DNA from 2 places in the Mesorhizobium sp. M2E.F.Ca.ET.209.01.1.1 genome. Region 2 is predicted to be linked to the other one. Evidence: predicted binding sites of a transcription regulator. Region 2 holds the regulator's gene; the other holds the start of a gene.

Region 1 (14,531 bases), on a different contig from region 2:
CTGCCGACGACACGGCCGCATCTTCTGACGGACGTGTTGTCGGACCTCTGCGAGGGGCCGTCCCCCTCGGGACCGAATGTCTGGGAGTTGACCCGCTACGCGGTGGCCCCGGGCTTTCGCGACGGCAAGCGCGGCGTCTCGACGGTCGGCACCGAATTGATCGCCGGCTTCGTCGAGTGGGGACTGAAGCGCAACGTCGACCAGGTCATCATCGAGTTCGAACCGATGTGGGTGCTCAGGGCGCTGCAACTGCACTTCCTGGCAAAGCCGCTCGGCTACCAGCGCACCTATGGCAACCAGCAGGTGGTGGCGACCTTGCTCACTTTCACCGAGCATACGCTCGATATCGTGCGCCAGCGCCGCAACCACTTCCTGCCGGTGCTGAACCGGGGCTATCCCGGCCTGCTCGGCCTGAAGCAGGCGTCGTGAGCGGGGAGGTGGTCATGAGCTTCCATCCCGAACCGGAACTGCGCGGCCGCACGCTGGTCGTCACCGTGTCCTCGCATGACGGAAGGCCGGTGCTCGACCGGCATGCCTATGCGAGCCTTGCCAGGACCTTCCACGAGGCGGCCGTCAATGACGAGGTCCGTGTCGTCATGCTGCGTGGCCTTGCCGGCTGTTTCTGCCTTGGCGGCGACTTCTCGGAATTCCTCGATGCCACCAAGCACCGGGAACTGATCGCCGCCGTCACCGACATGTTCCGCATGCTGGCGACCTTCCCCAAGCCGGTGCTTGCCTGCGTCGACGGCGATGCCGTCGGCGTCGGCTGCACCATCCTGTTCCACTGCGATATGGTGATCGCCTCGAAGGGCAGCACCTTCAGGGTGCCGTTCGTCGATTTCGGCTTGGTGCCGGACGCGGCGACCAGCATCCTGGCGCCCCAGAAGCTCGGCTATGCGGGCGCCTTCCGCTTCTTCTGCCTGGGCGACACGCTCGGCGTCGAGGATGCCAAGGCCCTCGGCCTTGTCGGCGAGATCGTGACGCAAGGCAGCGCCGAGGAAGCAACGCTGGCGAGGGCGAAACAACTCGCCAAGAAGCCGGTGGCGGCATTGCTGCAGACGCGTAGCCTTCTCAAGGGCGATACGGCGGTGTTGTGCGATCGTATCGACCACGAGATCACGCTGTTCCAGCAGGCGCTTCAGGATGACACCACGCTGAAGCGGCTGCAGCGGATCGCCCGCCTGGCCGCCTGAGCGGACCGCATGAAAGTCTCAGCGCCGCGCGAGCCGAAAGCCGCGCGGCGCTGTAACTTACGGAATTGATTTAGTCCTTCAGGAACCCCGGCCCTTCGCCGATGATCTTCTTGTCGGGCTTGCCGACGGCATCGAGGTCGCGGCGGTCATAGGGCAGCGACAGCAGGATGCGCTGGATCACCGCAAGCCGGGCGCGGCGCTTGTCGTTGGCGCGCACGATGATCCAGGGCGAGAATTCCTTGTGCGTGCGCTCGATCATCTGGTCGCGCGCCTTGGTGTAGTCGTCCCATTTGCTGATGCCTGCGACGTCCATCGGTGAGAACTTCCAGTTCTTCAGCGGCGACCAACGGCGGTCATGAAACCGCTCCAGCTGCGTTTCGCGGCCGATATTCAGCCAGAATTTGAAGAAATGGATGCCCTCGTTGCAGATCATCCGCTCGAAATGCGGCGTCTCGTCGAGGAATTTCTCGTGCTGCTCCGGCGTGCAGAAGCCCATGACCGGCTCGACGCCGGCCCGATTGTACCAGGAGCGGTCGAAGGTCACGAATTCTCCGGCTGTCGGGAAATGGTCGACATAGCGCTGGTAGTACCATTGCCCGGCCTCGGTCGGCGTCGGCTTAGTCAGCGCGACGTTGCGCGCCGTGCGCGGGTTCATATATTGCCGCACCACGAAGATCGTGCCGCCCTTGCCGGCCGCGTCTCTGCCTTCGAACAGCGCCATCACCCGCTTGCCGGTCGTCTGCAGCCAGGCCTGCGCCTTGACCAACTCAATCTGCAGCCCTTCGAGCTCCTTTTCGTAGTCTTCGCTTTTCATCTTCTTGTCGTAAGGATAGCCGCCGGCGGTCAGCTTGTTGTCCACGATCCAGTCCGGCAGCACCGGATTGTCGATGTCGAACTCGCGCTCCTTGCCGCCGATCTTGATCTTGATCGGTGCCGTGGCCGGCACTGCTTCAGCCGTTTGCTTGGCTTTTTTCATCCAGACGAACCTTTCCAGTTTGCGGACTCATGCTATGGAGCCTGTGCAGCAAAGCGCCCTTCCGAGCGCAAAGACGCTGTAGCGTGTTGATTTTGCGCATGAACCTTCGCGAAAATCGATCCTGATTTTCAGGCATGCGCCAGGCCGGTCCGGCAGACTGCTGACCGGTCGACGGGATGCGGGGTGGCGCGGGCCTATGGCTGAGACGGGCGCGGGGCAGGACAGTAAGGGACAAGCCCTGGCGGCGCGGTTGTGGCGCAATCGCTGGCTGCTTGGCGCGGGCATTGTCGCGATCCTTGCCGTCTATAGCTTCGCCGGCGCGTCCGTTTACGTGCCGGTCCTGGCCTTAGTAGTGCTGGCGGCTGCCGCGATGCTGCCTGTCGATGCCGAACGCCGATCGGCAGATTCAGGAGCAGCGATCGAGGCCAGCGGACTGCAGCGGCTTTCCGGCGAGTTTCTGGCGGCCGCGGTCGCCGATCCGCTGATCATCTTCGACCATTCCGCCGCGATGGTCCACGCCAACGCCGCCGCCTTCGCGGCCTTCGGCGGGCTGGCGCCGGGCATGTCGCTGGCGTTGAAGTTTCGCGCGCCGGAAATGCAGGCGCTGCTGGACGGCATCCTGTCGGGCGAGGTCGCCGCCGATGTGGTAGACTACACCGAAAAGCTCCCGGTGGAGCGGACATACCGGGTCAGCGCGTCAACGGTCGGCCATGCCACAGGCCTTTATGTGCTGGTGTTCAAGGATCAGAGCGAGACACGCCGCATCGATCGCATGCGGGCCGACTTCATCGCCAATGCCAGTCATGAATTGCGCACGCCGCTCGCCTCGATCGCCGGCTTCATCGAGACGCTGCGCGGGCCGGCCCGCAACGATCCGGCGGCGCGCGACCAGTTCCTGCAGATCATGCAGAACCAGACGGGACGTATGGCCCGTCTGATCGATGATCTGCTCTCGCTCTCGCGGCTGGAGATGAAGCCTTATCTGCGGCCGGGCACGGAGGTCGACCTTCGCCAGACGATCGATAGCGTCATCGATTCCCTCGGACCGCTGGCCGCGGAAAACGGCATCGTCATCGAGCGGGACTTCATCGATGGCCCGGTTTCCGTCCCCGGCGACCGCGACGAACTCTTCCAGGTTTTCGAAAATCTCCTGGAGAATGCCTGCAAATACGGCCAGTCAGGCGGACGCGTGACCGTCTCCATGGCACGCGTCGAGGACGGTCAGGACCCAGGCATCGACGTCATCATAAGAGACTACGGCCCGGGCATCGCCGAAGAACACATCCCGCGCATAACCGAGCGCTTCTACCGCGTCGATGTCGAAAACAGTCGCACCCAGAAAGGCACCGGGCTTGGCCTTTCGATCGTCAAGCATATATTGACCCGTCATAACGCAAGATTGTCGATCAAGTCGGAAGTCGGCAAGGGTGCGGCGTTCACGGTTCATTTGCCGGCTCGCTGATCGTGTACCGGTTGCCAACCGAGATTTCTTCTTTCTGTCATGCGGTTCGCGTATCAGCGACAGATTGAGGGAACGCACCAGCCGGCACAAACCGGGAAGGCATATCGATGCAGTCCGTCCATACTGTCAGTGCCTATGATGAAGAGCTGAAATTCCTGTCCAAGCGCATTGCGGCGATGGGCGGCCATGCCGAGCGCATGGTCGAGCAGGCTGTCGCGGCCCTTGTCAATGTCGACCATGGCCTTGCCCAGAAGGTCATCCAGGACGACATCGTCCTCGACGAGGGACAGCGCGAGATCGACGACAAGGCCATCATCATCATCGCCAGGCGCCAGCCGATGGCGACGGATTTGCGTGAGATCGTCGGCGCGATCCGCATTTCGGCCGATATCGAGCGTGTCGGCGATCTTGGCAAGAACGTCGCCAAGCGCGTGGCCTCGGTCGACGGCCGCCAGCCGAACAGCCTTTTCCGCGGTATCGAGGCGCTTGCCAACATGGCGCTGACGCAGCTCAAGGAAGTGCTCGACGTCTACGCCTCGCGCTCGGTCGAGAGGATCGGCTTCGTGCGCGACCGGGACGACCAGATCGACGCCATGTACACCTCGCTGTTCCGCGAGCTTTTAACCTACATGATGGAAGATCCGCGCAACATCACGCCCTGCACGCATCTTCTGTTCTGCGCCAAGAATATCGAGCGTATCGGCGACCATGCGACCAACATCGCCGAGACCATCTACTACATCGTCACCGGCGACCAGATGCCCGCCGACCGGCCGAAGGGCGACAAGACCGACAAGGTGGTGCTGCCCGGCGCGGTGCCGGCTAAGTGAACGGGCGCCTCTCGAACGGTTTTCTGATTTAGGCTAAGCTCTTCCAGGCAGAGCGATTTTGTCAGTCGCAGTCTCGGGAGGTTTGCGATGGAACAAGTTCGAAACCTGACCCCGGCCCCAACGTCGGGCATCGTAGCGTCAAGCGTCTATTTGAGCGGCAAGCGCGTCGCCGACATCGCCATCGAACAGGCGGGTGAATGGGCAGCCAAACCCGGCCATGTCGTCTGGATCGGCCTGCTCGAGCCCGACCGCAACCTTCTGCTCAGGGTGCAGGCGCAATTCCACCTGCATGACCTCGCGATCGAGGATGCCGAGCACCCACATGCGCGCCCGAAGATCGAGCAATATGGCGACGCCCTCTTCATCGTCGCCCGCACCGCGCAATTGATCGACGGCCGCGTCACCTTCGGCGAAACGCATCTGTTCGTCGGCACCGGCTACATTGTCAGCGTCCGGCACGGTCCGTCGACCTCCTACGCCGCCGTGCGCCAGCATTGGGAAAGCTGTCCGCACTCGCTGGCCAAGGGCGAGGACTTCGTCCTCTACGCCATCCTCGATTTCATCGTCGACAACTACATGCCGGTGCTGGAGCAGATCGAGGACGAGGTCGAGGCGATCGAGGACAAGGTGCTTTTGAAGCCGATGACTGGTTCCGATATCGAGCGCCTCTACATGCTGCGCCGCGATCTGCTGCGGCTTCGCAATGCGGCCTTGCCGCTGGTCGAGGTCTGCCGCCGGCTGACCAGCGCCGATCTGCCGCAGATCCATGCCGCCATGCATCCGCTGTTTCGCGACGTGACCGACCACATCCGCACCGTGCAGGAAAAGATCGACTCCCTGCGCGAGGTTCTGGCTTTCGCTTTCGAAGCCAGTCTTCTGGTCGGACAGAGCCAGGAAACCGCGATCTCCAAGAAGCTCGCCTCCTGGGCCGCCATCCTGGCGGTGCCGACAGCCTTCGCCGGCATCTACGGCATGAACTTCTCCGATATGCCGGAACTGAAGATGGAGTATGGCTATCCCGTCATCCTGCTGGTGATGGCCTCGATCTGCTCGTTCCTGTATTGGCGGTTCAAGAAGAACGGATGGCTGTGAAAAAATGAATAGCGAATAGCGAATAGGGAGTAGCGAGTAGGGAACGACGAAAAAACGGCTTGCTCCCTATCACAGAAGCCAAGCCGTTCTATTCGCTATTCGCTATTCGCTATTCGCTATTCGCTATTCGCTATTCAGCGAGCGCGGCGCCGTTCCGCCGCCGGCTGGAACGCGACCCGGGAATGATACTTGCAATACGGTCCCGTCTCGGCGGCGTCGTTGCCGCAGAAGCTGAAGTCTTCCGAGAGCGGGTCGCCGTTCGGCCATTTGCAGGTGCGTTCGGTCAGCTCGACGAGCTGCAGGTTGCGCGAGATCGGCACCACGACGTTCTCGACCGGACGGACGTAGTGGCGAGCGACCGGCTCGGCGTCGAACTGCACTTGCAGCGCGGTGGCGCCGATGGTGGCGGTCACATGGCGCGCCGGGCTCGCGGCGCGAGCCACCGACTTCTGCATCGAGGCGCCTTGCGTCACCTTCTTCTGGCGTGCCGGGGCAGCCGTCGCGCGGCCGCGGCCCGACAGCTTCAGGCGATGCACCTTGCCGATGACGGCATTGCGGCTCACTCCGCCAAGCTGTGCGGCAATCTGGCTTGCGCTCAGACCCTCCGACCACAATTTCCTGAGAAGTTCTACCCGCTCGTCAGTCCAGTTCATGTGACCGCGCTCCTGCTAATGCGTGCGGCGACCAGAATCCTTTCCCGAGCCGGCTCTCGCCGGGCAAACGACACCACATGTACCGGGTGATTTAGGTCCGCCGCACGAAATATAGTTATTTCTCGACTACAAATACCTTATGCGCTGACTCGGTGACAAGAGTCCCAAAGGCAACACCGATTCGGTTTTTACGGTTTTCCCCAACTTGCCGGCCTGCTCATGAGCCGGCGTGGCGTCAGGGCTTGCCACGCGCTTCTGCGTGACGTTTTCGTTGACTTCATGGCCGAAAAACATGATAAGCCGCAAAGGCCGCCGCATTGGCGGCTTTTTTGATTTCCGGTTCCGGAGACGCATATAATGAGCGGTTCGGCGCTTTACGAGACCTTCGCCCGCGCACCCCTGGCTTTCGACCGTGGGGAGGGGACCTGGCTGGTCACCGACAAGGGCGAGCGATATCTCGACTTCGCGGGCGGCATCGCGGTGAATTCGCTGGGCCACAGCCATCCGCATCTGGTCGCGGCGCTCACCGAACAGGCCGCCAAGCTTTGGCACGTCTCCAATCTCTACGAGATCCCGGAACAGCGCCGGCTGGGCGAGCGGCTGGTCGATGCCACCTTTGCCGACAAGGTGTTCTTCACCAATTCGGGCGCCGAGGCGCTGGAATGCGCCATCAAGACGGCCAGGCGCTATCAGTTCGTCAAGGGCCATCCCGAGCGTTTTCGCATCATCACCTTCGAAGGTGCCTTCCATGGCCGCACGCTGGCGACGATCGCCGCCGGCGGCCAGTACAAATATCTCGAGGGCTTCGGGCCCAAGGTCGAAGGCTTCGACCAGGTTGCATTCGACGACATCGACGCGGCGGAAAAGGCGATCACGGCCGAGACCGCGGCCATCCTCATCGAGCCCGTGCAGGGCGAGGGGGGCATACGCCCGGTGCCGACGCAGTCCTTGAAACGGCTGCGGCAGCTCTGCGACCAGCACGGCCTGCTTTTGATCTTCGACGAGGTCCAGTGCGGCATCGGCCGCACCGGCAAGCTGTTCGCGCATGAATGGGCTGGCGTCACGCCCGACCTGATGGCGATCGCCAAGGGCATTGGCGGCGGCTTCCCGATGGGCGCCTGCCTCGCCACGGACGAGGCGGCGACCGGCATGACCGCCGGCGTGCACGGCACCACCTTCGGCGGCAATCCGCTGGCGATGGCGGTCGGCAATGCCGTGCTCGACGTGGTGCTGGCCGACGGCTTCCTCGAGGACGTGCAGCGCAAGGCGCTGTTGTTGAAGCAAGGTCTGGCCTCGGTCGCGGATGAATTTCCCGATGTCATCGAGGGCATCAGGGGAACCGGCCTCATGCTTGGCCTGAAATGCGCCATGCCCAACACCAAGGTGAACATGGCGCTGCGCGACCAGCACCTGCTTGCCGTGCCGGCGGGCGACAACGTGATCCGCCTCCTGCCGCCGCTCACCGTCACCGACGAGGAGATCGGCGAGGCGCTGAAGCGCATCCGCGGCGGTGCCAAGGGCCTGACCGACGCGATAGCGGCCGAAGCCGCGAAGTAATTTCTGGAACCTGCCGATGAGCGTCCGCCACTTCACCGACCTATCCGCCGTTTCGGCGGGCGACCTGCGCATCATGCTGGACGACGCGATGGCGCGAAAGACCCGGCTCAAGGCGGGCGAGCGCTCCAAACCGCTCGATGGCAAGGTGCTGGCGATGATCTTCGACAAGCCGTCGACGCGCACGCGCGTGTCCTTCGATGTCGGCATGCGCCAGCTCGGCGGCGAGACGATCATGCTGACCGGCACCGAGATGCAGCTCGGACGCTCCGAGACCATCGCCGACACGGCAAAAGTGCTGTCGCGTTATGTCGACGCCATCATGATCCGCACCACCTCGCATGACCGGCTGCTGGAGCTCACCGAGAACGCTACGGTTCCCGTCATCAACGGACTGACCGACGACACGCATCCTTGCCAGATCATGGCGGACATCATGACCTTCGAGGAGCATCGCGGTCCGGTGGCCGGCAAGACATTTGCCTGGACCGGCGACGGCAACAATGTGCTGCACTCGCTGCTCGAAGCCTCGGCGCGATTCCGTTTCAACTTGAATGTCGCGGTGCCGGAAGGCAGCGAGCCTTTCGAGAAATATGTCGACTGGTCGAAAGCCAATGGCGGCAAGGTCCGGTTTGCCAAATCCGCCGAGGAAGCCGTCGACCAGGCCGATTGCGTCGTCACCGACAGCTGGGTCTCGATGGGCCAGGAGCACCGTGCTCGCGGCCACAACGTCTTCCTGCCCTATCAGGTCAACGCGGCGCTTATGGCCAAGGCCAAGCCCGATGCGTTGTTCATGCACTGCCTGCCGGCGCATCGCGGCGAAGAGGTCACCGACGAGGTGATCGACGGGCCGCATTCGGTGGTCTTCGACGAGGCCGAGAACCGGTTGCACGCCCAGAAGGCGGTGCTGGCCTGGTGCCTGGGCGCTTGAGAAGGGCCGACCTGACCGCTTCCGGCCCGATCGGGGTCAACTTGATCTGGGGACAGGTGATGCCTATCTGCGGGCCATCACGTAAATTGAACGCGCTTCGACGCATGCGGCTCATCGGGTTGCATGGCTGCGCCCCGGAGTTTTGTCATGTTGGAAACCCAGACCTTGGCTGAGCATAAACCCCAACTCGGTGAATTCGGCTTCGCCGGCGACGACCACGTCGTGCCTTACGAGGTCGCGCCGCTCGACGTGCGCGGCCGCACCGTGCAGCTCGGGCCGATGCTCGACGCTATTCTGAGCCGCCACAATTATCCCGAGCCCGTCGCCCGCCTGCTGGCGGAAGCCTGCGTGCTCACCGTGCTGCTCGGCACCTCGCTGAAATTCGAAGGCAAGTTCATTCTGCAGACCCGCACCGACGGGCCGGTCGACATGCTGGTGGCTGATTTCACCACGCCGCATGCGCTGCGCGCCTATGCGCGCTTCGACGCCGACCGGCTGCAGTCCCTGATCGCCGCCGGCGAGACCTCGCAGCAGGCGCTGCTCGGCAATGGGGTGCTGGCTTTGACCATCGACCAGGGCGCGCATACGCAGCGCTATCAGGGCATCGTCCAGCTCGACGGCACCTCGCTGGAGGATGCCGCGCGCACCTATTTTCGGCAGTCGGAGCAGATCCCGACCGATATCAAGATGTCGGTCGCCAAGCTGGTCACGCCCGGCCCGGGCGGCGCACGTGAGCAGTGGCGGGCAGGCGGCATCCTGGCGCAGTTCCTGCCTCAGGCGCCGGAGCGCATGCGCATTCCCGATATTTCGGGCGGCGACGGCGACGACCGCGAGCTGACGGACCATCCGGCCGACAATTCCTGGCAGGAATTGCTGGCGCTGCTCGGCACCATCGAGCCGACGGAGCTGATCGACCCGACGGTGGGCGCCGAGCGGCTGCTCTACCGGCTGTTCCACGAGCACGGCGTGCGCGTCTTCCGTAGCGTGCCGGTCGACGACCAATGCTCCTGCTCGCGCGAGAAGATCCACGGCATCCTCCAGGGCTTCTCGGCTGAGGAGATCAAGGACTCGACCGAGGAGGGCGGCATCCATGTCGCCTGCGAGTTCTGCTCGACGCAATACGACTTCGACCCGGCCGAGTTCGCGGCGGAGTGACGCCCGTTCCTTCTCCCCGTTCTACGGGGAGAAGGTGCCCGAAGGGCGGTTGAGGGGCGGCGCCAACGTTGGTGAAGATGGCCTCGCTGTCCTTTGCCCCAAGGAAATCTCAGAAGCCCGGCGCTGCCCCTCATTGCCCTGCCGGGCATTTCTCCCCGTAGAACGGGGAGAAATGCGCCAATCGCCGACGCCTAATTCACCGTCCGCCTTGTCCCCGGCATGTCGAGCGAAAATGCCGGAATAGCGATATCGAACGTCTCGCCTCGGCTGTTGCGCATCGTGTAGTGGCCGACCATGATGCCCGACGGCGTCGAGAGCGGGCAGCCCGAGGTGTATTGATAGCTGTCGCCGGGATTGAGCTCCGGTTGGTCGCCGACGACGCCTGCGCCGCGCACCTCCTCGACACGGCCCTGGCCGTCGGTGATGTGCCAGTAGCGCGACAAAAGCTGCACGAAATCGTCGGAGCGGTTGTCGATCGTCACCTGATAGCCCCAGACATAGCGGTTCTCCGACGGATCGGATCTATCCTCCAGATAGAAGGGCCTGACCAGCACTTCGATATTGCGCGTCACGGCGCGATACATGGGCTACTCCGGTTGCCGCTGCAGGGAAACATTTGTCACACGTCGCGGTTATTACGCGAAAGCGGAAGTCCGCCTGCCAGCGTTGTAGCGCACGTGCCGAAAAACAATGTCATTTAAGTGACACATGACAATGTTGGTGTGCACAAACCGTGCCGGGCGACTCGGGCGCTCTGTCGACTGATGAAACGGCCGCGTTAGGCCAGGAGCAATTCCAGGAAAAGTGTGAGCGGTTTTCCGTCCGGAATTGCGTGAAAACAAAGAGATAGAGTGGTTCGCCGTTTCTGTGAAACGGTGAAACTCTCGATCGGGAGTGACCAGATCTCGATGGAACTGACTATCGCAGCCGGCCTGGCTTCGTCAGCCCTTCTTCTCTCCAATCTCGCCAGCATCCTGCTCGCCTCGTCGCGGCTGAGGCGGCGGCATGTCATTGCGCCGCCCTCCGGCACACGGGCGCCGGTATCGATCATCGTGCCTTCGCGCGGTGTCGAGCCGTTCACCGAAGAGACCTTGCAGCGCTCCTTCTCGCTCGACTGGCCGCGCTACGAGCTGATCTTCTGCGTCGCGCATGCCGAGGACCCGGTGGTCAGGCTCATCGAGGCGGCGGTCGCGCGCCACCCGGAGGTTTCGGCGCGGCTGCTGATCGGTGACGACCGCGTCAGCGCCAATCCCAAGCTCAACAACTGCGTCAAGGGCTGGCAGGCGGCACGGCACGATTGGGTGATCCTCGCCGACTCCAACGTTCTGATGCCGAGGGATTATGTCCAGCACCTGATGGCGGCATGGCGGCCGGACACCGGCCTCGTCTGCTCGACGCCGATCGGCTCGCGTCCTGACGGTTTTTGGGCCGAAGTCGAATGTGCCTTCCTCAACACGCTGCAGGCGCGGTGGCAATATGCCGGCGAGGCGCTCGGCCTCGGCTTCGCCCAGGGCAAGAGCATGCTGTGGAACAAGCCGATGCTGGACGCCAATGGCGGCATCCAGGCCTTGGCCGCCGAGATCGCCGAGGACGCCGCCGCCACCAAGCTGGTCAACGGCCTGGGCCTGCGCGTCAATCTTGTCGCCTCGCCTTTCGAGCAGCCGCTCGGCCAGCGCCGGTTCGCCGAGATCTGGTCGCGCCAGGCGCGCTGGGCGCGGCTGCGCCGGGTCACGTTCCCGCTGTTCTTCGCGCCGGAGATCCTGACGGGCGCCGCGGTGCCGCTGCTGCTGGCGCTGATTGCCGCGGCAGGCGCCGGCGTCAGCCTTCCCACCACGGCCTTGTGCGTGCCGGCGATCGCCTACCTGCCGGAATGCCTGCTCGCCTTGGCCAAGGGCTGGTGCCTGTCGCCGCGCAGCGTCACCGCGATGATCGTGCGCGACGTCATGCTGCCCGCCATCTGGGCGCGCGCCTGGTTCGGCGGCGCTGTCGAATGGCGGGGCAACGCCATGACCATCCGAACCCGCGCGCTGACGGAGCTCGAGGAGATCGCCTGAAAGGTCTCGGTCGATCTTCGGCGGTATCTACAGGACTACTTGGCCGCCTTCAGTGCCTGCTCGATGTCCTCCAGCAGATCGTCGGTGTCCTCCAGGCCGACGGAGAGCCTGAGCGTGCCGGGCCCGATCCCGAGTTCCGCCCGCGCCTCGTCGCTCAGGTTCTTGTGCGTCGTCGTCGCCGGATGGGTGATCAGGCTCTTGGCGTCGCCGAGATTGTTGGAGATCAGTACGATGTCGAGCGCGTTCTGGAAGGCGAAGGCCGCCTGCTTGCCGCCCTTGACGTCGAGGCAGATCAGCGTCGAGCCGCCCGACATCTGCTTCTTCACAATATCCGCCTGCGGATGGTCGGCGCGGCCCGGATAGATGAGACGGGCGATCTCCGGCCGTCCGGCCAGGAAATCGGCGATCTTGCCGGCGCTCTCCGTCTGCTGGCGCACGCGCAGCGGCAGTGTCTCCAGGCCTTTGAGCAGCGTCCAGGCATTGAACGGCGACAGGCTGGGGCCGGTATGGCGGAAATAGTCGTGCAGGTTCTCGTCGATCCATTTCTTGTCCGACAGGATGACGCCGCCGAGGCAGCGGCCCTGGCCGTCTATATGCTTGGTCGCCGAATAGACCACGATATGGGCGCCGAGCTGCAGCGGCTTCTGCTGCAGCGGCGTGGCAAAGACGTTGTCGACGACCACGCGCGCGCCGATCGAATTGGCAAGCTTGGCGACCGCGGCGATGTCGACCACCTCCAGCGTCGGGTTGGTCGGGCTTTCCAGGAAGAACAGCTTGGTGTTCGGGCGAACAGCCTTTTCCCAGTTGGCGACGTCGGTGCCGTCAATCAGCGTCGACTGGATGCCGTAGCGCGGCGCCAGCGTCTCCACCACCCACCGACAGGAGCCGAACAGGGCACGCGCCGCAACGATGTGGTCTCCTGCCTTGACGCTGCAGAGCAGTGCGGCGGAAACGGCGGCCATGCCGGAGGCCGTGGCGCGGGCGTCCTCGGCCCCTTCCAGCGCGCACATGCGCTTTTCGAACATATCGACGGTCGGGTTGGCGTAGCGCGAATAAATGAAGCCCGGCTCCTCGCCCTTGAAGCGGGCTTCCGCCGCCTGCGCCGTCTCGTAGACATAGCCCTGCGTGAGATACATCGCCTCCGCCGTCTCGCCGAACTGGGAACGCAATGTTCCGCCATGCACGAGTGCCGTCTGAGGTTTCCAGTTGCGCTTCTTGGTGCTCATAGCCCTGCTTCCAGACACAAAAAAACCGGCCGCGAAGTCGCAACCGGTCCATATAGCCTTGCGGCTCGACGGTCCTTTAGCGACTTGTTTAACGTGGCTGCAAGCCGACCGGCCAAATCACCACGGGATAACGACCCTTTAAATGAGCGCCGCGCTTGCGTCAATTGCCGGCTTCATTAAGAGGTTTGTACCAGCCGGGCGGCAAGTGCCTGCTAAGGTCCTCGCCCGGCCTCGTGAACGGAGCCAGCCTTTGCGGCAGACAGGCATTCTTCCGGATCAGGACATCGCGGCGCTGTTTAAGGCAAACGCGCTTAAGTCGCCGCGCGCGCTGGACGCCAACCAGATCCAGCCGGCCAGCCTCGATCTGAGGCTCGGCGACAAGGCCTATCGCGTGCGCGCCTCCTTCCTGCCGGGTCCCGATCATCTGGTCGCCGACAAGCTCGAACGGCTGAAGCTGCACGAGATAGACCTCACCGGGGGCGCGGTGCTGGAAACCGGCTGCGTCTACATCGTGCCTTTGCTGGAAAGCCTGGCATTGCCGGCTGAGGTTTCGGCGTCGGCCAATCCGAAGAGCTCGACCGGCCGCCTCGATATCTTCACGCGGGTCATGACCGATCGTGGCCACGAGTTCGACAAGATCGCCGCCGGTTATCACGGGCCGCTCTATCTCGAAGTCAGCCCGCGCACCTTCCCGATTGTCGTCCGCGCCGGCTCGCGGCTGTCGCAGATCCGTTTCCGCATCGGCAATGCCGTGCTTTCGGAAAGCGAGCTGCGTGACCTCCACCGTGCCGAGATGCTGGTCGCCACCGAGCCGCCCAACATTTCCGGCGGCGGCATTGCGCTCTCCATCGACCTCGACGGCGACAAGGACGGGCTTGTCGGTTATCGCGGCAAGCACCACACCGGCCTGGTCGACGTCGACAAGCGCGCCGCGCAGGATGTGGTCGATTTCTGGGAGCCGATCTATAAGAGCGGCGCCGGCGAGATCGTGCTCGACCCTGACGAATTCTACATCCTGGTCAGCCGCGAGGCCGTGCACGTGCCGCCGCTCTACGCCGCCGAGATGACACCCTTCGATCCGCTGGTCGGCGAGTTCCGCGTCCACTATGCCGGCTTCTTCGATCCGGGCTTCGGCCACTCCGCCGCCGGCGGCAGCGGCAGCCGCGCGGTGCTCGAAGTGCGCAGCCACGAAGTGCCTTTCATCCTCGACCACGGCCAGATCGTCGGCCGTCTCGTCTACGAGCACATGCTGAAGCGTCCGCAGGCGCTCTACGGCACCGATCTCGGCTCGAACTACCAGGCGCAGGGCTTGAAGCTTTCCAAGCATTTTCGCGCGGCGCGGTGATCCTCGCTGGCCCTGTCAGTGGCGAAAGAGATATTCTTCCGCCGCGCCGAGGCAGGCATG
Region 2 (14,531 bases):
CAGACTGGCCCGAAGGCCGGCATAGAGGCTTTTTTTCGAGCCTCAAAAAAATACTGATGCAGCGAAATGATGCTGTCAACCGAGATTCTGATGGCATTTGATGGGTCCAGGCATTTTTTTCGGGGTCCGCAATAAATAATGACATCGGCTTTGGCTTCTGCCACTATCCCTGGCGTGTCAGCGACAGGCCATGGCATCATCACAAGGCCGCGATGACCGGGGAGGACGTGCGAGACGATGTCGGTCGGAATCCGCCACGACGATTTGCGTCGGCGCAACCGCGCCATGGTGATTTCGGCCGTGCGCCGCGCCGGCCAGCCGTCGCGGACGGAAATTGCCGCCACCACCGGCCTCAGCCACTCGACCATTTCGGCGATCTCCGCCGATCTGATCCAGGAGGGCATTCTCACCGAAAGCAAGGCCAGCGAGCCGACGGCATTGAAACGCGGCCGGCCGCAGATCGGCCTGGCGCTGAACCCCGAAGCCGCCGCGGTGCTGACCGTGGTGCTGTCGCTGAACTTCCTGTCGGTCGCCGTCATCGACTATGCCGGCCAGGTGATCGCCGAGGAACAGCGGCGGCTGGACACGCTCGTCATGCCGCGCGACGAGCTGATCGGCGAGTGCCTGGCGATTGTCCAGCGCCGGCTGCAGGATCCTGATCTCGACGTGAGCAGTGTCGCCCGCATCGCCATGGGCATTCAGGGCATCACCGATTCCCACTCGCGCGCCATGCTGTGGTCGCCGATCACGCCGCTGACCGACATTCCGTTCGCTGACATCCTCGAGAGGGAATTCGACATCCCTGCCACCATGGAGAACGACTGCAACATGATGGCGGTGGCGCTGCGATGGCGCGATCCCGAGCGCTATCGCGACAATTTCATCGCCATCCTGCTCTCGCACGGCATCGGCATGGGCCTTGTGCTGAAGGGCGAATTGTTCACCGGCACGCATTCTTCCGGCGGCGAGTTCGGCCACATGATCCATCGTCCGGGCGGCGCGCTTTGCCGCTGCGGCCGCCGCGGCTGCGTCGAGGCCTATGCCGGCAATTACGCCATCTGGCGCAGCGCCATGGGGATGAGCGAGGACGCTGCGCCGATCGACATCGGCGACGCCGACATGCGCGCCCTTGCCGCCAAGGCGCGCGAAAAGCACGGCCCCGAGCGCGAGGCCTATCGCCGGGCCGGCGAAGCGCTGGGCTTCGGCCTGGGCAGTCTCTTCGCCCTTATCGATCCGGCGCCGGTCGCCATGGTCGGCGTCAGCGCGGCCGCCTTCGACCTGATCGAGCCGGCGCTGAGAGAGGCGATCGCCCAGACCGCCGGCGGCCAGCACTCGAACTCGATCTCCTTCGACGCCGAGCCGAACGAGCTGCCGCTGATCCGAGAAGGCTGCGCCATGCGCGCGCTGACCTTCGTCGACCAGGAGATCTTCGCGCCGGGCATGCAGGCGAGAAGCGGTGCGGGGAAGATCGTCGCCTGACGGTGAAACCAATCATCTAGACGACCCGATTGGGAACGCTGCCGCTCTGCGCCAAATGCTGACATCGATATCTTAGATAGATATCGGACAAGCGACCAATGTCCACCTGCTTAGCTCGATTCCCCGATCGCAATCGCAGCCAACCGCGCTTCTTCGCGCGCAATCAGGGCTTGATATCGCGGATGGCCGTGGAGGGGCATCAACTCGGGCTCTCGCTTGATCCATGCGAGGAGGTGCGCTTTGGGAAGGCAAGTCTCCAACAAATCGAGAGCCCGATCTGGCTCGCCCATTTGGGCAAAGGCGCATGCAATATTGTGGTAGTCCCTCATATCGTCCGGCTCGATCGTCAACGCTCGCGCGGCCCATTCCTCGGCGCGCTCTTTCTCTCCCAGATGGGCCAACGCGATCGCTCCCAACGATAAGGCACGCGCGTTGTCGGGATGCAGCGCGATCTCCCTTTCGGCGCGCTCCAAAGCCCGGCGTGAAGCAGCACCCAGTTCGTCATGTCGTCCCAACAATCGATAGCAATCAGCCGCAATGAGGAGAGCCCAATGGTCTGCTTCAAGAAGCTGAGCGGCGCGCTCGCAATGCTCGATGGCGTCTTCGTAGCGGCCGAGGTAAAGGCAGGTCAGGCCAAAGTTAACTCGCACCTCAAACGAGTCCGGTTCAAGGCGTAGCGATTCCTCATGGGCCGCCAGCGCCTCATCGTTGCGTCCCAGCGCGGCCAGTGCCCGCGCCCTGGCGGCATGAGCCTCGGCCAATGTCGCATCCAGCGCGAGCGCCTTTTCGGCGGCTGATAAGCCTGACTCCTCCGATCCCCCGAAATGCAGGAACGCTTGGCAGAGGGCGACCACAGCCCAGGCGCGGGCGTAATCAGGATCGATCTCCAACGCCTGCCGGCAGAAGCGAACGGCGATCTCCAAGCTTCTCGCTCCCTGCTGCGTGAGGTAGTGCCGACCCAGGAGATAGAGCTGATAGGCCTTCGGGTCTTGCGTTGAGCGGCTCTCGATCGCCGTCTTTTCGGCCGGCAGCAGCCTGATCTTCAGCGCCGCCACGATGGCCTGCGCGATTTCGTCTTGCAGCGCAAAGATGTCTTTCAGTTCGCGGTCATAGCGCTCGCCCCAGACCTGGCTGTCCTTGCTTGCGTCGATCAGCTGCGCCGTGATCCGCACCCGCCCGCCAGCCTTGCGCACGCTGCCTTCGACGACGTATCGAATCTTCAGCCGCTGCGCCAACTGCCCTATCTCGACAGCCTTGCCCTTGAACGTGAACGTGGTGTGGCGCGACAGAACGTTGAGCGTAGAGACCTTCGACAGGTCGGTGATGATGTCCTCGGTGATGCCGTCGCTGAAGTATTCCTGCTCGGGGTCGCCGCTCATGTTGACGAAGGGCAGAACGGCGAGGGAGGGCGCTTCGGGGAGCGCCGGCTTCACCTCCGTTCCTTCCTCTTGGGGCGGGTTCCTTATCGCGATCATCGGTCCGACGAATCGGTAGCCGCGGCGCGGGAGCGTCTCGATCCAGCGCTCGCCGCCGGGTTCTTCCCCGAACACCCGGCGGAGTGCCGCGATCTGGGCAGTTAGATTGCTTTCTTCAACGGCGAGACCGGACCATCCGGCATCCATCAGCGCAGCCTTGGAGACGGGTGCGCCCGCTCGCTCCACCAGCACGCGCAGGAGTGCAACCGCTCGCTGTCCCAATGCGAGGGGCTCGGCATTTCGAAACACGATTCCCGTCTCGGTATCGAGACGGAACGGTCCCATTCGGTGGATCGTCACCATGGGCCGAAATCTACTCGACTTCGGAAACTTTTCCGAACTCTTTCAGGAGCATTTCAGGTCTTTCCGCCGGAGAAGGCAGAGACTGCATAAACATTTCCGGGAGGTTCGACGTGACAACTAGTGTGAAGTCCCTGCCGCCATACGCAAGGCCGCATGCCTGGCGTCGCTGGTCCTCTTCTGGTGTCGGGCGCGTTCTCGGCAAACTGGTGGGCTGGTGCCAGGATGAAGTATTCCGGATCGCCGCGATCGAGGAACTGACTAGGCTCAACGACCACTATCTCGAGGATGTGGGTATCGATCGCAGTGACATCGGCCCGATCGTCGATGCCACGGTGAAGCGCCTGCGGGAAAGCCGGAGGAAGGCTTGAGGCCAGGCGAGCCGGGCCTCATGCACATCCCCCCGCATCGCCACTACTGCGGCATCGGCAACCGCCTGCTATTGAGTTCTGCCCCTCGAACATGATTTCGATCCATCGGGATGGCGGGGCTCTAGCCTAGTCTTCCCTGATCGCATACCCCGCGCCACGAATGGTGCGGATGACATCGGGCATGCGGCCGTTGTTGACGGCCTTGCGCAGGCGTCCGACATGAACGTCCACCGTGCGCTCGTCGATATAGATCGTCTCGCCCCAGACATTGTCGAGCAGCTGGCTGCGCGAGAACACGCGGCCGGGATGCCGCATCATGAATTCGAGCAGCCGGAACTCGGTCGGGCCGAGCCTGATCTCGCTCTTCTTGCGGTAGACGCGGTGCGATTCGCGGTCGAGCACGATGTCGCCGACCTTGAGCACGCTGGACAGCACCTCCGGCTTGGCGCGGCGCAGCAGCGCCTTGACGCGCGCCATGAATTCCGGCGTCGAGAACGGCTTGACCAGATAGTCGTCGGCGCCGGTGGACAAACCTCGAACCCGATCGCTTTCCTCGCCGCGCGCGGTCAGCATGATGATCGGCAGCCGCTCGGTCTCGGGCCGCATCCTCAGGCGCCGGCAAAGCTCGATGCCGGAAACCGCCGGCACCATCCAGTCGAGCACGAGCAGGTCGGGAACGTTTTCCTGCAGGCGGATTTCGGCCTCGTCGCCGCGGGTCACCACTTCAACCTGGTAACCCTCGGATTCGAGGTTGTAGCGGAGCAGCACCCCCAGCGGCTCCTCGTCCTCCACCACCATGATGCGTGGCGCGATCATCGGGGTAACCTTTTCCGTCAGGCCGCCGGCGCCGACATTGCCGTCTCGTCCTGCTTGGGACGGTTGGCGGGCAATTGCATGCCGGTCAGCACATAATAGGCGTTCTCGGCGATGTTGGTCACATGGTCGCCGATGCGCTCGAGATTCTTGGCGCAGAACAGAAGATGCGTGCAAGCGGTGATGTTGCGCGGATCTTCCATCATGTAGGTCAGGAGTTCGCGGAACACGGAGGTGTATTTGACGTCGATGCGCTCGTCGTCGTTGCGCAGCTTGGCCAGCGCCGAAGCATCGCCCACCGTGTATTCCTGGACTACCGCCTGGACCTGGATCAGCACCAGCTGCGCCATGGAATCGATCGAATGTGTGAGGTCGCGCGGCGCGGCGCTGATGCCGACCGAGCCGACGCGCTTGGCGATGTTCTTGGCAAGATCGCCGATGCGTTCGAGATCGCCCGCCATGCGGATCGAGCCGACCACGTGGCGAAGATCGTCCGCCATCGGCTGCCGCTTGGCGATCAGCGTGATCGCGCGGTCGTCGAGCTCGCGCTGGCGCGCGTCCATGATGGTGTCGTCGGAGACGACGCGCTGCGCCAGCGCATTGTCGGTCTCCAGCAGAGCCCTGGTCGCGGCGCCAACCATCGAACCGGCCAGGTCGCCCATGTCGTTGATCAGCCGGCTGATCTGCCTCAGATCCTCGTCGAACGAGGCAACGGTATGTTCGGCCATGATGATGTCCTCGTATGAACTCAGCCGAAGCGGCCGGTGATGTAGTCCTGCGTGCGCTTCTCACGCGGCGAGGTGAAGATCTTCTCGGTCCGGTCGAACTCCACCAGCTCGCCGAGATACATGAACGCCGTCTGCCGCGACACGCGCGCCGCCTGCTGCATGTTGTGGGTGACGATGACGATCGTGTAGTCGGCCTGCAATTCGTCGATCAGCTCCTCGATCTTGGCCGTCGACAGCGGATCGAGCGCCGAGGCCGGTTCGTCGAGCAGGATGACCTCCGGCTTCACCGCGACGGTGCGGGCGATGCACAGGCGCTGCTGCTGGCCGCCCGACAGGCTCTGGCCGCTGGCGTTGAGCTTGTCCTTGACCTCGTTCCACAGCGCGGCGCGCTTCAGCGCCGACTCGACGCGGTTGTCCATCTCGGCCTTGCTGATCTTCTCATAGAGCCTGACGCCGAAGGCGATGTTTTCGTAGATCGACATCGGGAACGGCGTCGGCTTCTGGAACACCATGCCGATCTTGGTGCGCAGCAGGTTGAGGTCCTGCGAGCGGTCGAGGATGTTCTTGCCGTCGAGCAGCACCTGGCCCTCGGCGGTCTGCTTCGGATAGAGCTCGTAGATGCGGTTAAGGACGCGCAGCAGCGTCGACTTTCCGCAGCCCGACGGCCCGATGAATGCGGTCACGCTGCGCTCCGGCAGGGACAGGTTGATGTCCTTCAGCGCCTTGGACTGGCCATAGTAGAAGTTGAGGCCTTTGACCTCGATCTTGGCCTTCTCGACGGTCGTGTCGGCTACGTTCAGGTCGGTGGACAACATCGGTTTCATCTGTCCTCTCTGCGTCCGGTCAGGCTGCGGGCGAAGATGCTCAGCCCGAGAACCGTCAGGGTGATTATGAGAGCGCCCGTCCAGGCCAGTTGCTGCCATTCCTCGTAGGGGCTGAGAGCGAACTGGAAGATGGTCACCGGCAGGCTGGCCATCGGAGCATTGAGATTGCTCGACCAGAACTGGTTGTTGAGCGCGGTGAAGAGAAGCGGCGCCGTCTCGCCGGAGATGCGGGCGATCGCCAGCAGGATGCCGGTGACGATGCCCGACATCGCGGCGCGGTAGGCGACCGAACGGATAACCACCCAGCGCGGCGCGCCGATTGCCGTGCCCGCCTCGCGCAGCGCATTGGGCACGAGGTTCAGCATGTCCTCGGTGGTGCGAACCACCACGGGGATCACCAGGATCGACAGCGCGACGGCGCCGGCGATCGCTGAGAAATGACCCATCGGCCGCACCAGCAGCTCATAGACGAACAGGCCGACGATGATCGAAGGGGCCGACAACAGGATGTCGTTGATGAAACGCACGATTGTCGTAAGGCGTGAAAAGCGCCCGTACTCGGCCATGTAGGTGCCGGCCAGCACGCCGATCGGCGTGCCGACGACGATGCCGATGATGGTCATGACGATGCTGCCGTAGATGGCATTGAGCAGACCGCCGGCATCGCCGGGAGGCGGCGTCATTTGCGTGAACACCGCCAGCGAGACGCCGGACAGGCCCTTGTAGATCAGCGCGCCGAGGATCAGCGCCAGCCAGGCGAGGCCAATGCCGGCGGCGACGACGCAAAGCGCCATCATCACGCCGTTCTTGCGCTTGCGGCTCCGGTGGAGAGACAGGGCTGTCGACATGGATCAGGCTCCCGCACGGCGATCGATACGCAGCAGCATGTAGCGTGCGATGGCAAGGATGACGAAGGTGATGATGAACAGGATCAGGCCGAGCGCCACCAGCGAGGAGGTGTAGAGCTCGCCGTCGGCCTCGGTGAATTCGTTGGCGATGGTTGCCGAGATCGTGGTGCCGGGCGCGAACAGCGAGGCGCTGATGCGGTGCGCATTGCCGATGACGAAGGTGACGGCCATGGTCTCGCCGAGCGCGCGGCCGAGGCCGAGCATCACGCCGCCCATGATGCCGACACGTGTATACGGGATGACCACGCGCCGCGTCACTTCCCAGGTCGTGCAGCCGATGCCGTAGGCCGATTCCTTCAGCACGGCGGGCACCGTGTCGAACACGTCCTTGGTGATCGAGGTGATGAAGGGCAGCACCATGATGGCGAGAATCAGCGAGGAGGTCAGCAGGCCGATGCCGTAGGGCGGGCCGGCAAACAGGCTGTTGAGGCCGGGGATGCCTTTGAAGACCCAGATGATGAAGGGCTGGATCGTCGTCTGCAGGAACGGCGCGAAGACGAACAGGCCCCAGATGCCATAGATGATCGAGGGAATGCCGGCGAGCAATTCGACCGCGATGCCGATCGGGCGCCTCAGCGGGCGCGGGCACAACTCGGTCAGGAAGACGGCGATGCCGATGCCGATCGGCACGGCGATAAGAATGGCGATGGCCGACGTGACGAGCGTGCCATAGATGGGCGCCAGGGCGCCGAAATTCTCAGTGACCGGGTTCCAGGCCTCGGTCGTCAGGAAAGAAAAACCAAACTTCGACAGCGCCTGCCATGAGCCGGCAAACAACGAGATGGCGACGCCGCCGAGAATAACCAGCACGAGGATGGCGGAAAGACGCGTGGCGGAGCGGAAGATCGTATCGGTGAGGGCGAAGCGGCGCACCGTCGCTTCTCTGGTGCGCATGGAGGACGCGGTCACGGCTTCGGAAGCGGCACTCATCTAGCCCCTCGCATTTCGAAAGAGACAGGAGGGCGCCGGAAGCGCCCTCCCTTGTTCGTCAGAATTACATGCCGGAATAGAGCGGCTTGCCGTTCGCGTCGACGATGTCCTTGCCCCACATTTCCTCGACGCTCTTCACCACCGCGTCGGGCATCGGAACATAGTCCAGCTCGGCGGCCATGTCGTCGCCCTTGGCGTAGGACCAGGCGAAGAACTTGAGCGCTTCGGTCGTAGCCGCCGCGTCGTCGGGCTTCTTGTAGACGAGGATCCAGGTGGCCGACGTCATCGGCCAGGTTTCGGCGCCGGCCTGGTTGGCCAGGATCACGCCGTAGCCCGGCTGCGAGCTCCAGTCGGCACTGGCCGCCGCAGCCGAGAACGCCGCAGCGGTCGGCTCGACCTTCTTGCCGTCCTTGTTGATCAGGTCGGTATAGGTGAGCTTGTTCTGCTTGGCATAGGCATATTCGACATAGCCGATCGCGCCGCCGGTCTGGGAAACGTTGTTGGCTACGCCCTCATTGCCCTTGGCGCCGATGCCGACAGGCCATTCCACAGCCTTGTCGACGCCGACCTTCGACTTCCAGTCGGCGCTGACGTCGCCGAGATAGTAGGTGAAGTTGAAGGTGGTGCCCGAACCGTCTGAACGGTGAACCACGGCGATCGCCTGCGAAGGCAGCTTGACGTCAGGGTTGAGCTTCTTGATCGCCGGGTCATCCCAGCTCGTGATCTTGCCGAGGAAGATATCGGCCAGCGTCGGGCCGTCGAGAACCAGTTCCCCGGGCTTGACGCCTTCGAGGTTGACGACCGGAACGATGCCGCCCATCACCATCGGGAACTGTGCGAGGCCGGTGCCGTCGAGTTCGTCGCCCTTCAGCGGCGCGTCGGAAGCGCCGAAAGTCACGGTCTTGGCCTTGATCTGCTTGATGCCGCCGCCGGAACCGATCGACTGGTAGTTGAGACCGATGCCGGTCTCCTTCTTGTAGGCGTCGGCCCACTTCGCATAGATCGGATAGGGGAAGGTGGCGCCGGCGCCGGAAATGTCGGCAGCCATCGCGGCGACGATGCTAAAGGTAGATGCCGCAGCCATTGCAATCGCAACGGCCGCCGAGCGGATGAAATGTCTCATGTGGCCTGCTCCTGTTCGGAAGATGGTCTTCGGCACCCGTTCTATCGGCGCCCGGTGAGCGCAATAGCCCTCGATTATTACAGTCGCATGACAGTTTCGTGTCAGCCCGGTAACGTCTGGACGAGGATGTCTGGAGAGGTCGGCGGAGGCCCCGAAGGACCGGCCGAAGTTTGCCGCGGGAATCAGCAACTTGTCTGACTTTTGAATCAAAAATTATCCCGGCGGCCATATGGTGGCCGCCGGGAAATAAAATCCGGACGAGAGCGCGTTGCCTGAATGCCAGAGCGGATCATGGCCTGGCCATCGCCGAAAACAGGTCCGTTGGGGTAGAGTCGACGCTGTTTCTTGTTGGCGGTCGCTGCTCCCGCCCGTAACCGAGGAGCGGAATCAATGACACATTGTCCAAGCTTGGCTTGCTTTGGTATGGCGCGATCGCACCATACGCATGCGTCAACGCCTTGCGCCCGCCTGCCGGCCAAATTCGCTCTAACCCGCGTTGCGCCGGGTCTCGATGTCCGAACCCAGCCAGCGCTCGAGCTTCTCCAGCAGCGCCCGCGGGCTGATCGGCTTCGGCAGGTAATCGTCCATGCCGGCCTCGAGGCAGCGTTCGCGATCGCCCTTCAGCGCATGCGCCGTGACGCCCACGATCGGCACATGCGTGCCCGTGTCCTGCTCGAGCTTGCGAATGGCGCCTGTCGCCTCCAGCCCGTTCATTTCCGGCATCGACACGTCCATCAGGATCATGCGCGGATTGAGCTTGCCGAAACCGTCGAGCGCCTTGCGGCCGTTGCCGACGATCTCGAAGCGGTATCCGGTCTCGCCCAGGATCTGGGTGAACACCATCTGGTTCACCTCATTGTCCTCGGCGACGAGGATGTCGAGTTCGCGCTCGGCTTCGGTCGGGCGTGGGCGCGCACGCACGGGCGGTGGCTGCAGCATGGCGCGGTCCGACGCCGCCGTCTGCGCCGGCGCCGCTTGCGGCGGGCCGCCGCCAACGGCGGGTTGCACCACGGCGCTGCTGTGACGATGGCGCTGGATGGTCGCGACCAGCGTTTCCAGGAGGACGGAGGAGCGCGCCGGCTTGATCAACTGCGCATCGATGCCGAGGTCGCGATAGGCCGTATTGGCGAGCGATTGGTCGACCGAGGTCAGCATGATGATGGGCGTGTGCGCCAGACCCGCCGTGTTGCGCACGATGCGCGCCATCTCGGCGCCGGTCATGCCAGGCATCTGGTAGTCGAGCACGATGCAATCGACCGGCACGCCATAGGCCGCGGCGGCAATCAGCACCTTCAACCCTTCGGCGCCGCTTTCGGCCGCGCAGGCATCGAACGTCCACGATGCCATCTGCTCGCTCAGGATCGAGCGGTTGACGCCATTGTCGTCGACGATGAGCACGCGCGCGCCGGTGACGTCGACCGGCGTGATGCGCTGCGCGCCCTGCTCGGCCCTGGGCAGCGTGACGGTGAACCAGAAGGTCGAACCCTTGCCCTCCGCGCTGTCGACGCCGATCTCGCCGCCCATCATCTCCACCAGCCGCGAGGTGATGGCGAGGCCGAGGCCGGTGCCTTCATGCCGCCTGGTCGAGGAGGTGTCGACCTGGCTGAATTTTTCGAACACCAGCTTCAGCTTGTCCTCGGGAATGCCGATGCCGGTATCTGTCACGGAAATGGTGAGCTTCGTTCCCGCCGGAACCCGCTCGCCCGTCACGTCGACCAGGACGTGGCCCTCATCGGTGAATTTCACGGCATTGCCGAGCAGGTTGGTGACGATCTGCCGGATGCGGCCGACATCGCCGACAAACTCGCCGTCGAGCCCCGGCTGGACGCGGACGATGAGCTCGAGGTCCTTCTCCTTGGCGCGCGTCGAGACCAGCGTCGCCACATCCTCGATCGCCTCGGCGAGGTTGAAGGGCGCCGGGTCGAGCACCAGCTGGCCGGCGTCGATCTTGGAGAAATCGAGGATGTCGTTGATGATGGTGAGCAGCGCGTTGCCGGATTTGACGATGATGTCGGTGAACGTCTTCTGCTTCGGATCGAGGTCCGACTTTGCCAGCAGTTCCGCCATTCCAAGGACCCCGTTCATCGGCGTGCGGATCTCGTGGCTCATATTGGCGAGGAATTCCGACTTGGCCCGGTCGGCGAGCACGGCACGTTGCCGCGCTTCGCTGAGCTCAGCCTCGCGCTGCTTGAGCTCGGTGATGTCGGTGGTGGAGCCGATGAGATAGAGCGAGCCGTCCGAGGCGATCATCGCGCCCTTGCGCGCGAACTGATGGCGCACGCTGCCGTCGGGCAGCGTCACCGTCTCTTCGATCTCCTGCGTCTCTCCGGTGCGCAGCACGGCAAGGTCGCCGGCGACGAAGGCTTCGCCATCCGCTCCGAATATCTCGACGTCGGTCCTGCCGATCGCCTCTTCCCTGCTGAAGCCGGTGAGATCGCACCAGCCCTGGTTGACGTAGAATTGCCTGAGGTCCGAGCGTTTGGCGTAGATCGACACCGGCACATTGTCGATGAGGCTGCGGAACACCTCGTTCTCGCTCATGCTTTGCCGAAGCGCCTGCTCGCGCGCCTTGACCTCGGTGATGTCGGTACTGGAGCCAACCAGATGCACCGAGCCGTCGGTCGCCACCAGCCGGCTCTTGCGCGTCATCAGCTGCCGCACCGTGCCGTCACGATGGGTGACAGCCTCCTCGATCTCGCGTCCCGCGCCGGTCGCCACGACTTCGGTATCGTCATTGCTGAAGCCGTCGGCTTCTTCCGACGCGAAAAGCTCACGATCCGTCTTGCCGAGCACCTCGTCCTTGGCGAGTCCGGTCAGCGCGCACCAGGCCTTGTTGACGAATTCCATGCTGAGATCGTCGGCCTTGATGAAGGCCGCCACCGGCAGCTCGTCCATCACGTGCCGGTAGAGGTCGATCTGGCGCATGGAGTCGCGCAGCGCCTTCTCGCGGACTTTGATGTCGGTGATATCGACGCGCACGCCGATGAACGTCCCGTCATCGGTGCGCATGTCATAGACCTGGTACCAGCGCCCGTCGGCGTTGAGGCGCTCGTAGGCGGAATTTGGCAAACGGTACCGCTTGAGCATGGCGTCAAGCCAGCGCTCGGTGTCGACGCCGTACAGACTGTCGATCTGGGTGTCGCCGCTCGAGCGGAAATAGCCGACCGAATGACCGAGAACCAATGCTTCGCGAAACGTGCAGCCCGGCTGCCAGGCCGGCTTCAGCGCCGGCAGCGTGTCCTGCAGCTTGCGGTTGGCGAAGACGAAGCGGTCGTCGCGGTCGTAGATGATGACGCCGGCCGGCAGCGATTCCAGAACGGTGGCGAGGTTCCTGCGCGCGTCCTCGGCCTCGGTCTCGCGCTGCTTCATGTCGGTGATGTCGACATAGGAGATCAGCCGCTTGCCGCCTGGAAGCGGCGCCAGCGAGGCGATCAGCGTGCGGCCGTCGCTGCGCGGCAACTGTCTGGAGCCTGCGGCGCCGGCCCGGATTTCGGCTTCCCGCTCGGCCACATGGCTTTGCCAGTTCCGCTCCTCGCCGCCGAACGGATCGGCGGCACGAGTGGCTTCCATGAGGTCGCGAAAAGAGATGCCGGCCGGAGCGCGCAGCGGATCGACCTTCCAGAAGTCGTAGAAGGCCCGGTTGATCACCTCGACCCGCATTTCGGCATCGACAACGATGACGCCGATCGGCATCGAATTTACCATCAGGCTGAGATTGCTGAACGTCTCGGCCGTCCTGGCATTGGCTCTTTCGATCTCGGCGTCTCGGCGCTTGACCTCGGTGACGTCATAGTAGGTCAACAGGCGCTTGCCGCCGGACAACGCCGTCACCGAGAATATCATCGTGCGGCCGTCGGCATGGACGAACTCGCGCGGCGCGACGGAACCGGCACGAATTTCCGCGATTCGGCTGGCCAGGTAGCGCTGCCACTCCTGTTCTTCGATCTCGCCATAGATGCCGTTGCGGCGATTGAGATCCATCAGGCGGCTGAACGGCGCACCGACAGTCACCGCCCCCTCGGGGATCTTGGACAACTCCCGGTAGGCTTTATTGATGATCAGCGTATCGAGCCGGGCGTCCAGAAGCACGACGCCCATACGCATGGCGTCCATCGTGCGTTCGAGATCGGCAAGATGCTGCTCGCCGCCTTCGCCCACGGGCGTGTCGTCGTCATGCCCAACCGTTGCGCCGAGGGGGTTGCGCATGCCGCCCGTCCCACTCGTCTTGTCCACGTCCGCCATGCTGTTGCCACCCCCAGCCGAACGCCCCTTCGCGGTTCGTCGGCGGAATGTGCCCGACAAGCATTAACGATCCGCTAACCATAACGATTGCAACCGCCTGTCTTTCGATGCCGTTGAGAGAACCAGGATCGTGGCGCCGGTTGCGGTAATCCGCCTGTTGGCGATTGGGGCAACGACACATTATAAAGCGGCTGAGGTGTTGCTAATGTTCAGTCGAATCGCCGCTTTCGTCCTGTGCCCGGCGCTGCTTGCAGCGGGCGCCTGCACGCGAAGCGACGACGGCACGGTGATCGTTCCAAGCCGGATGGATGTCAGGCGTGTCTGGGACGAGGCGCCGCCCGGAACGGCCGTCTCGCGGCAGATCGTGTCGAATGTGTTTCCCCCGCCGCCGAGCGCGCCGGCAAGCCTGCCGGCGAGCCCGACCGTCCGGCGCCATTCCAGACCCGCTTCGGCGAAGCCGTCCTTCGGCCAGGATCTGCCCGACCCGGCAGCCGGCGAGCAGAGCCCCCTCACCTGCAGGAATGTCGGGGAAGACGGCAAGCGCTATCGCGTCATCTGCGAATAACGTTCCTTCATTCCGTGGACCCAGTGCCGGCCGGACAGCGCCGAACAACCGCCGGCGTAAGAAACCGAGCCGCCGTCGCGATCACGGATTGCTGATGAAACCTTCGACCGGTGGTGGACGTTTTCTGGCACTGATGCGATCCGCGCTGCACCCAGGAGACTGAAGATGTCGATTCACTTCACTGTCTCTGGCCTGACCAGGAACCTGATCCATTCGCTTGGGTTGGATCATGAGCCGGCGCCGAGGCCCCTTACTCCGGAACAGAAGCTTCTGCTGGATTGTTACCTGGCCGGGCAGATTCCGGACTCGGCCTGGAGCGACTATGTCTTCGAGATGCCGGAGTTGGAAAAACATGCCCAACTCAGGCGTGCCAGGTCAGGCGTGCACGGCCTGACCTGAAACGGTGAGCCTGCCGCTCATTTCTTCGGCGAGTTGAACTGCAGCGTGAAGACGTTGCCGGGAATGCCTTGCGCCAGCGCCGGCGAAAGGCTGAGCGGCAGGCAATCATTCAGCGCCTTTATCGCCGCATCGACATAGGCCTTGCGCGCCTTGTCGTCGCCGGCGACATGGATGGCGGTTGTTTTAGGCGGCCCGATCAGCGTGCCGTCGCGCTTGAAGCTGAAGCTGAGCGTGACCGAGGAATTGTCCGAATTGGCCGGCGGCGTCCAGCAGGCGAGCAGGGCGGCGCCGACCTCGTTCATGCCGTTGAGCGGTGCGGTGGCGCCCGCTGGAAAGGGCACAACCGACAGCGCGCCCGCCATCATCAGAAATCT

The links. Region 2 encodes PhoB, which activates phosphate uptake and scavenging genes when phosphate is short. Its sites were predicted from a motif close to TGTCATNNANCTGTCAT; they were not measured.
Region 1: the regulator PhoB is predicted to act here: its motif matches at 10,538-10,554, upstream of EN852_RS14830 (ceramide glucosyltransferase).

The regions. Positions count from the first base shown of each region.
Region 1 is NZ_SADP02000007.1:617-15,147, forward strand. Features, by position in the region: gene EN852_RS14775 (acyl-homoserine-lactone synthase) at 1-429, shown strand, start outside; gene EN852_RS14780 (enoyl-CoA hydratase-related protein) at 444-1,193, shown strand; gene ppk2 (polyphosphate kinase 2) at 1,264-2,169, opposite strand; gene EN852_RS14790 (ATP-binding protein) at 2,366-3,631, shown strand; gene phoU (phosphate signaling complex protein PhoU) at 3,739-4,461, shown strand; gene EN852_RS14800 (magnesium and cobalt transport protein CorA) at 4,549-5,553, shown strand; gene EN852_RS14805 (GcrA family cell cycle regulator) at 5,688-6,206, opposite strand; gene EN852_RS14810 (aspartate aminotransferase family protein) at 6,564-7,763, shown strand; gene argF (ornithine carbamoyltransferase) at 7,780-8,691, shown strand; gene EN852_RS14820 (Hsp33 family molecular chaperone) at 8,815-9,846, shown strand; gene apaG (Co2+/Mg2+ efflux protein ApaG) at 10,038-10,430, opposite strand; gene EN852_RS14830 (ceramide glucosyltransferase) at 10,755-11,900, shown strand; gene EN852_RS14835 (O-succinylhomoserine sulfhydrylase) at 11,936-13,126, opposite strand; SAM riboswitch at 13,183-13,260, opposite strand; gene EN852_RS14840 (2'-deoxycytidine 5'-triphosphate deaminase) at 13,377-14,471, shown strand; gene EN852_RS14845 (hypothetical protein) at 14,487-14,531, opposite strand, start outside.
Region 2 is NZ_SADP02000012.1:19,073-33,603, reverse strand. Features, by position in the region: gene EN852_RS21445 (ROK family protein) at 238-1,479, shown strand; gene EN852_RS21440 (winged helix-turn-helix domain-containing protein) at 1,590-3,257, opposite strand; gene EN852_RS40905 (DUF1127 domain-containing protein) at 3,368-3,625, shown strand; gene phoB (phosphate regulon transcriptional regulator PhoB) at 3,752-4,441, opposite strand; gene phoU (phosphate signaling complex protein PhoU) at 4,459-5,166, opposite strand; gene pstB (phosphate ABC transporter ATP-binding protein PstB) at 5,187-5,990, opposite strand; gene pstA (phosphate ABC transporter permease PstA) at 5,987-6,838, opposite strand; gene pstC (phosphate ABC transporter permease subunit PstC) at 6,842-7,828, opposite strand; gene pstS (phosphate ABC transporter substrate-binding protein PstS) at 7,893-8,951, opposite strand; gene EN852_RS21400 (PAS-domain containing protein) at 9,438-13,193, opposite strand; gene EN852_RS21395 (hypothetical protein) at 13,399-13,758, shown strand; gene EN852_RS21390 (hypothetical protein) at 13,924-14,157, shown strand; gene EN852_RS21385 (hypothetical protein) at 14,175-14,519, opposite strand.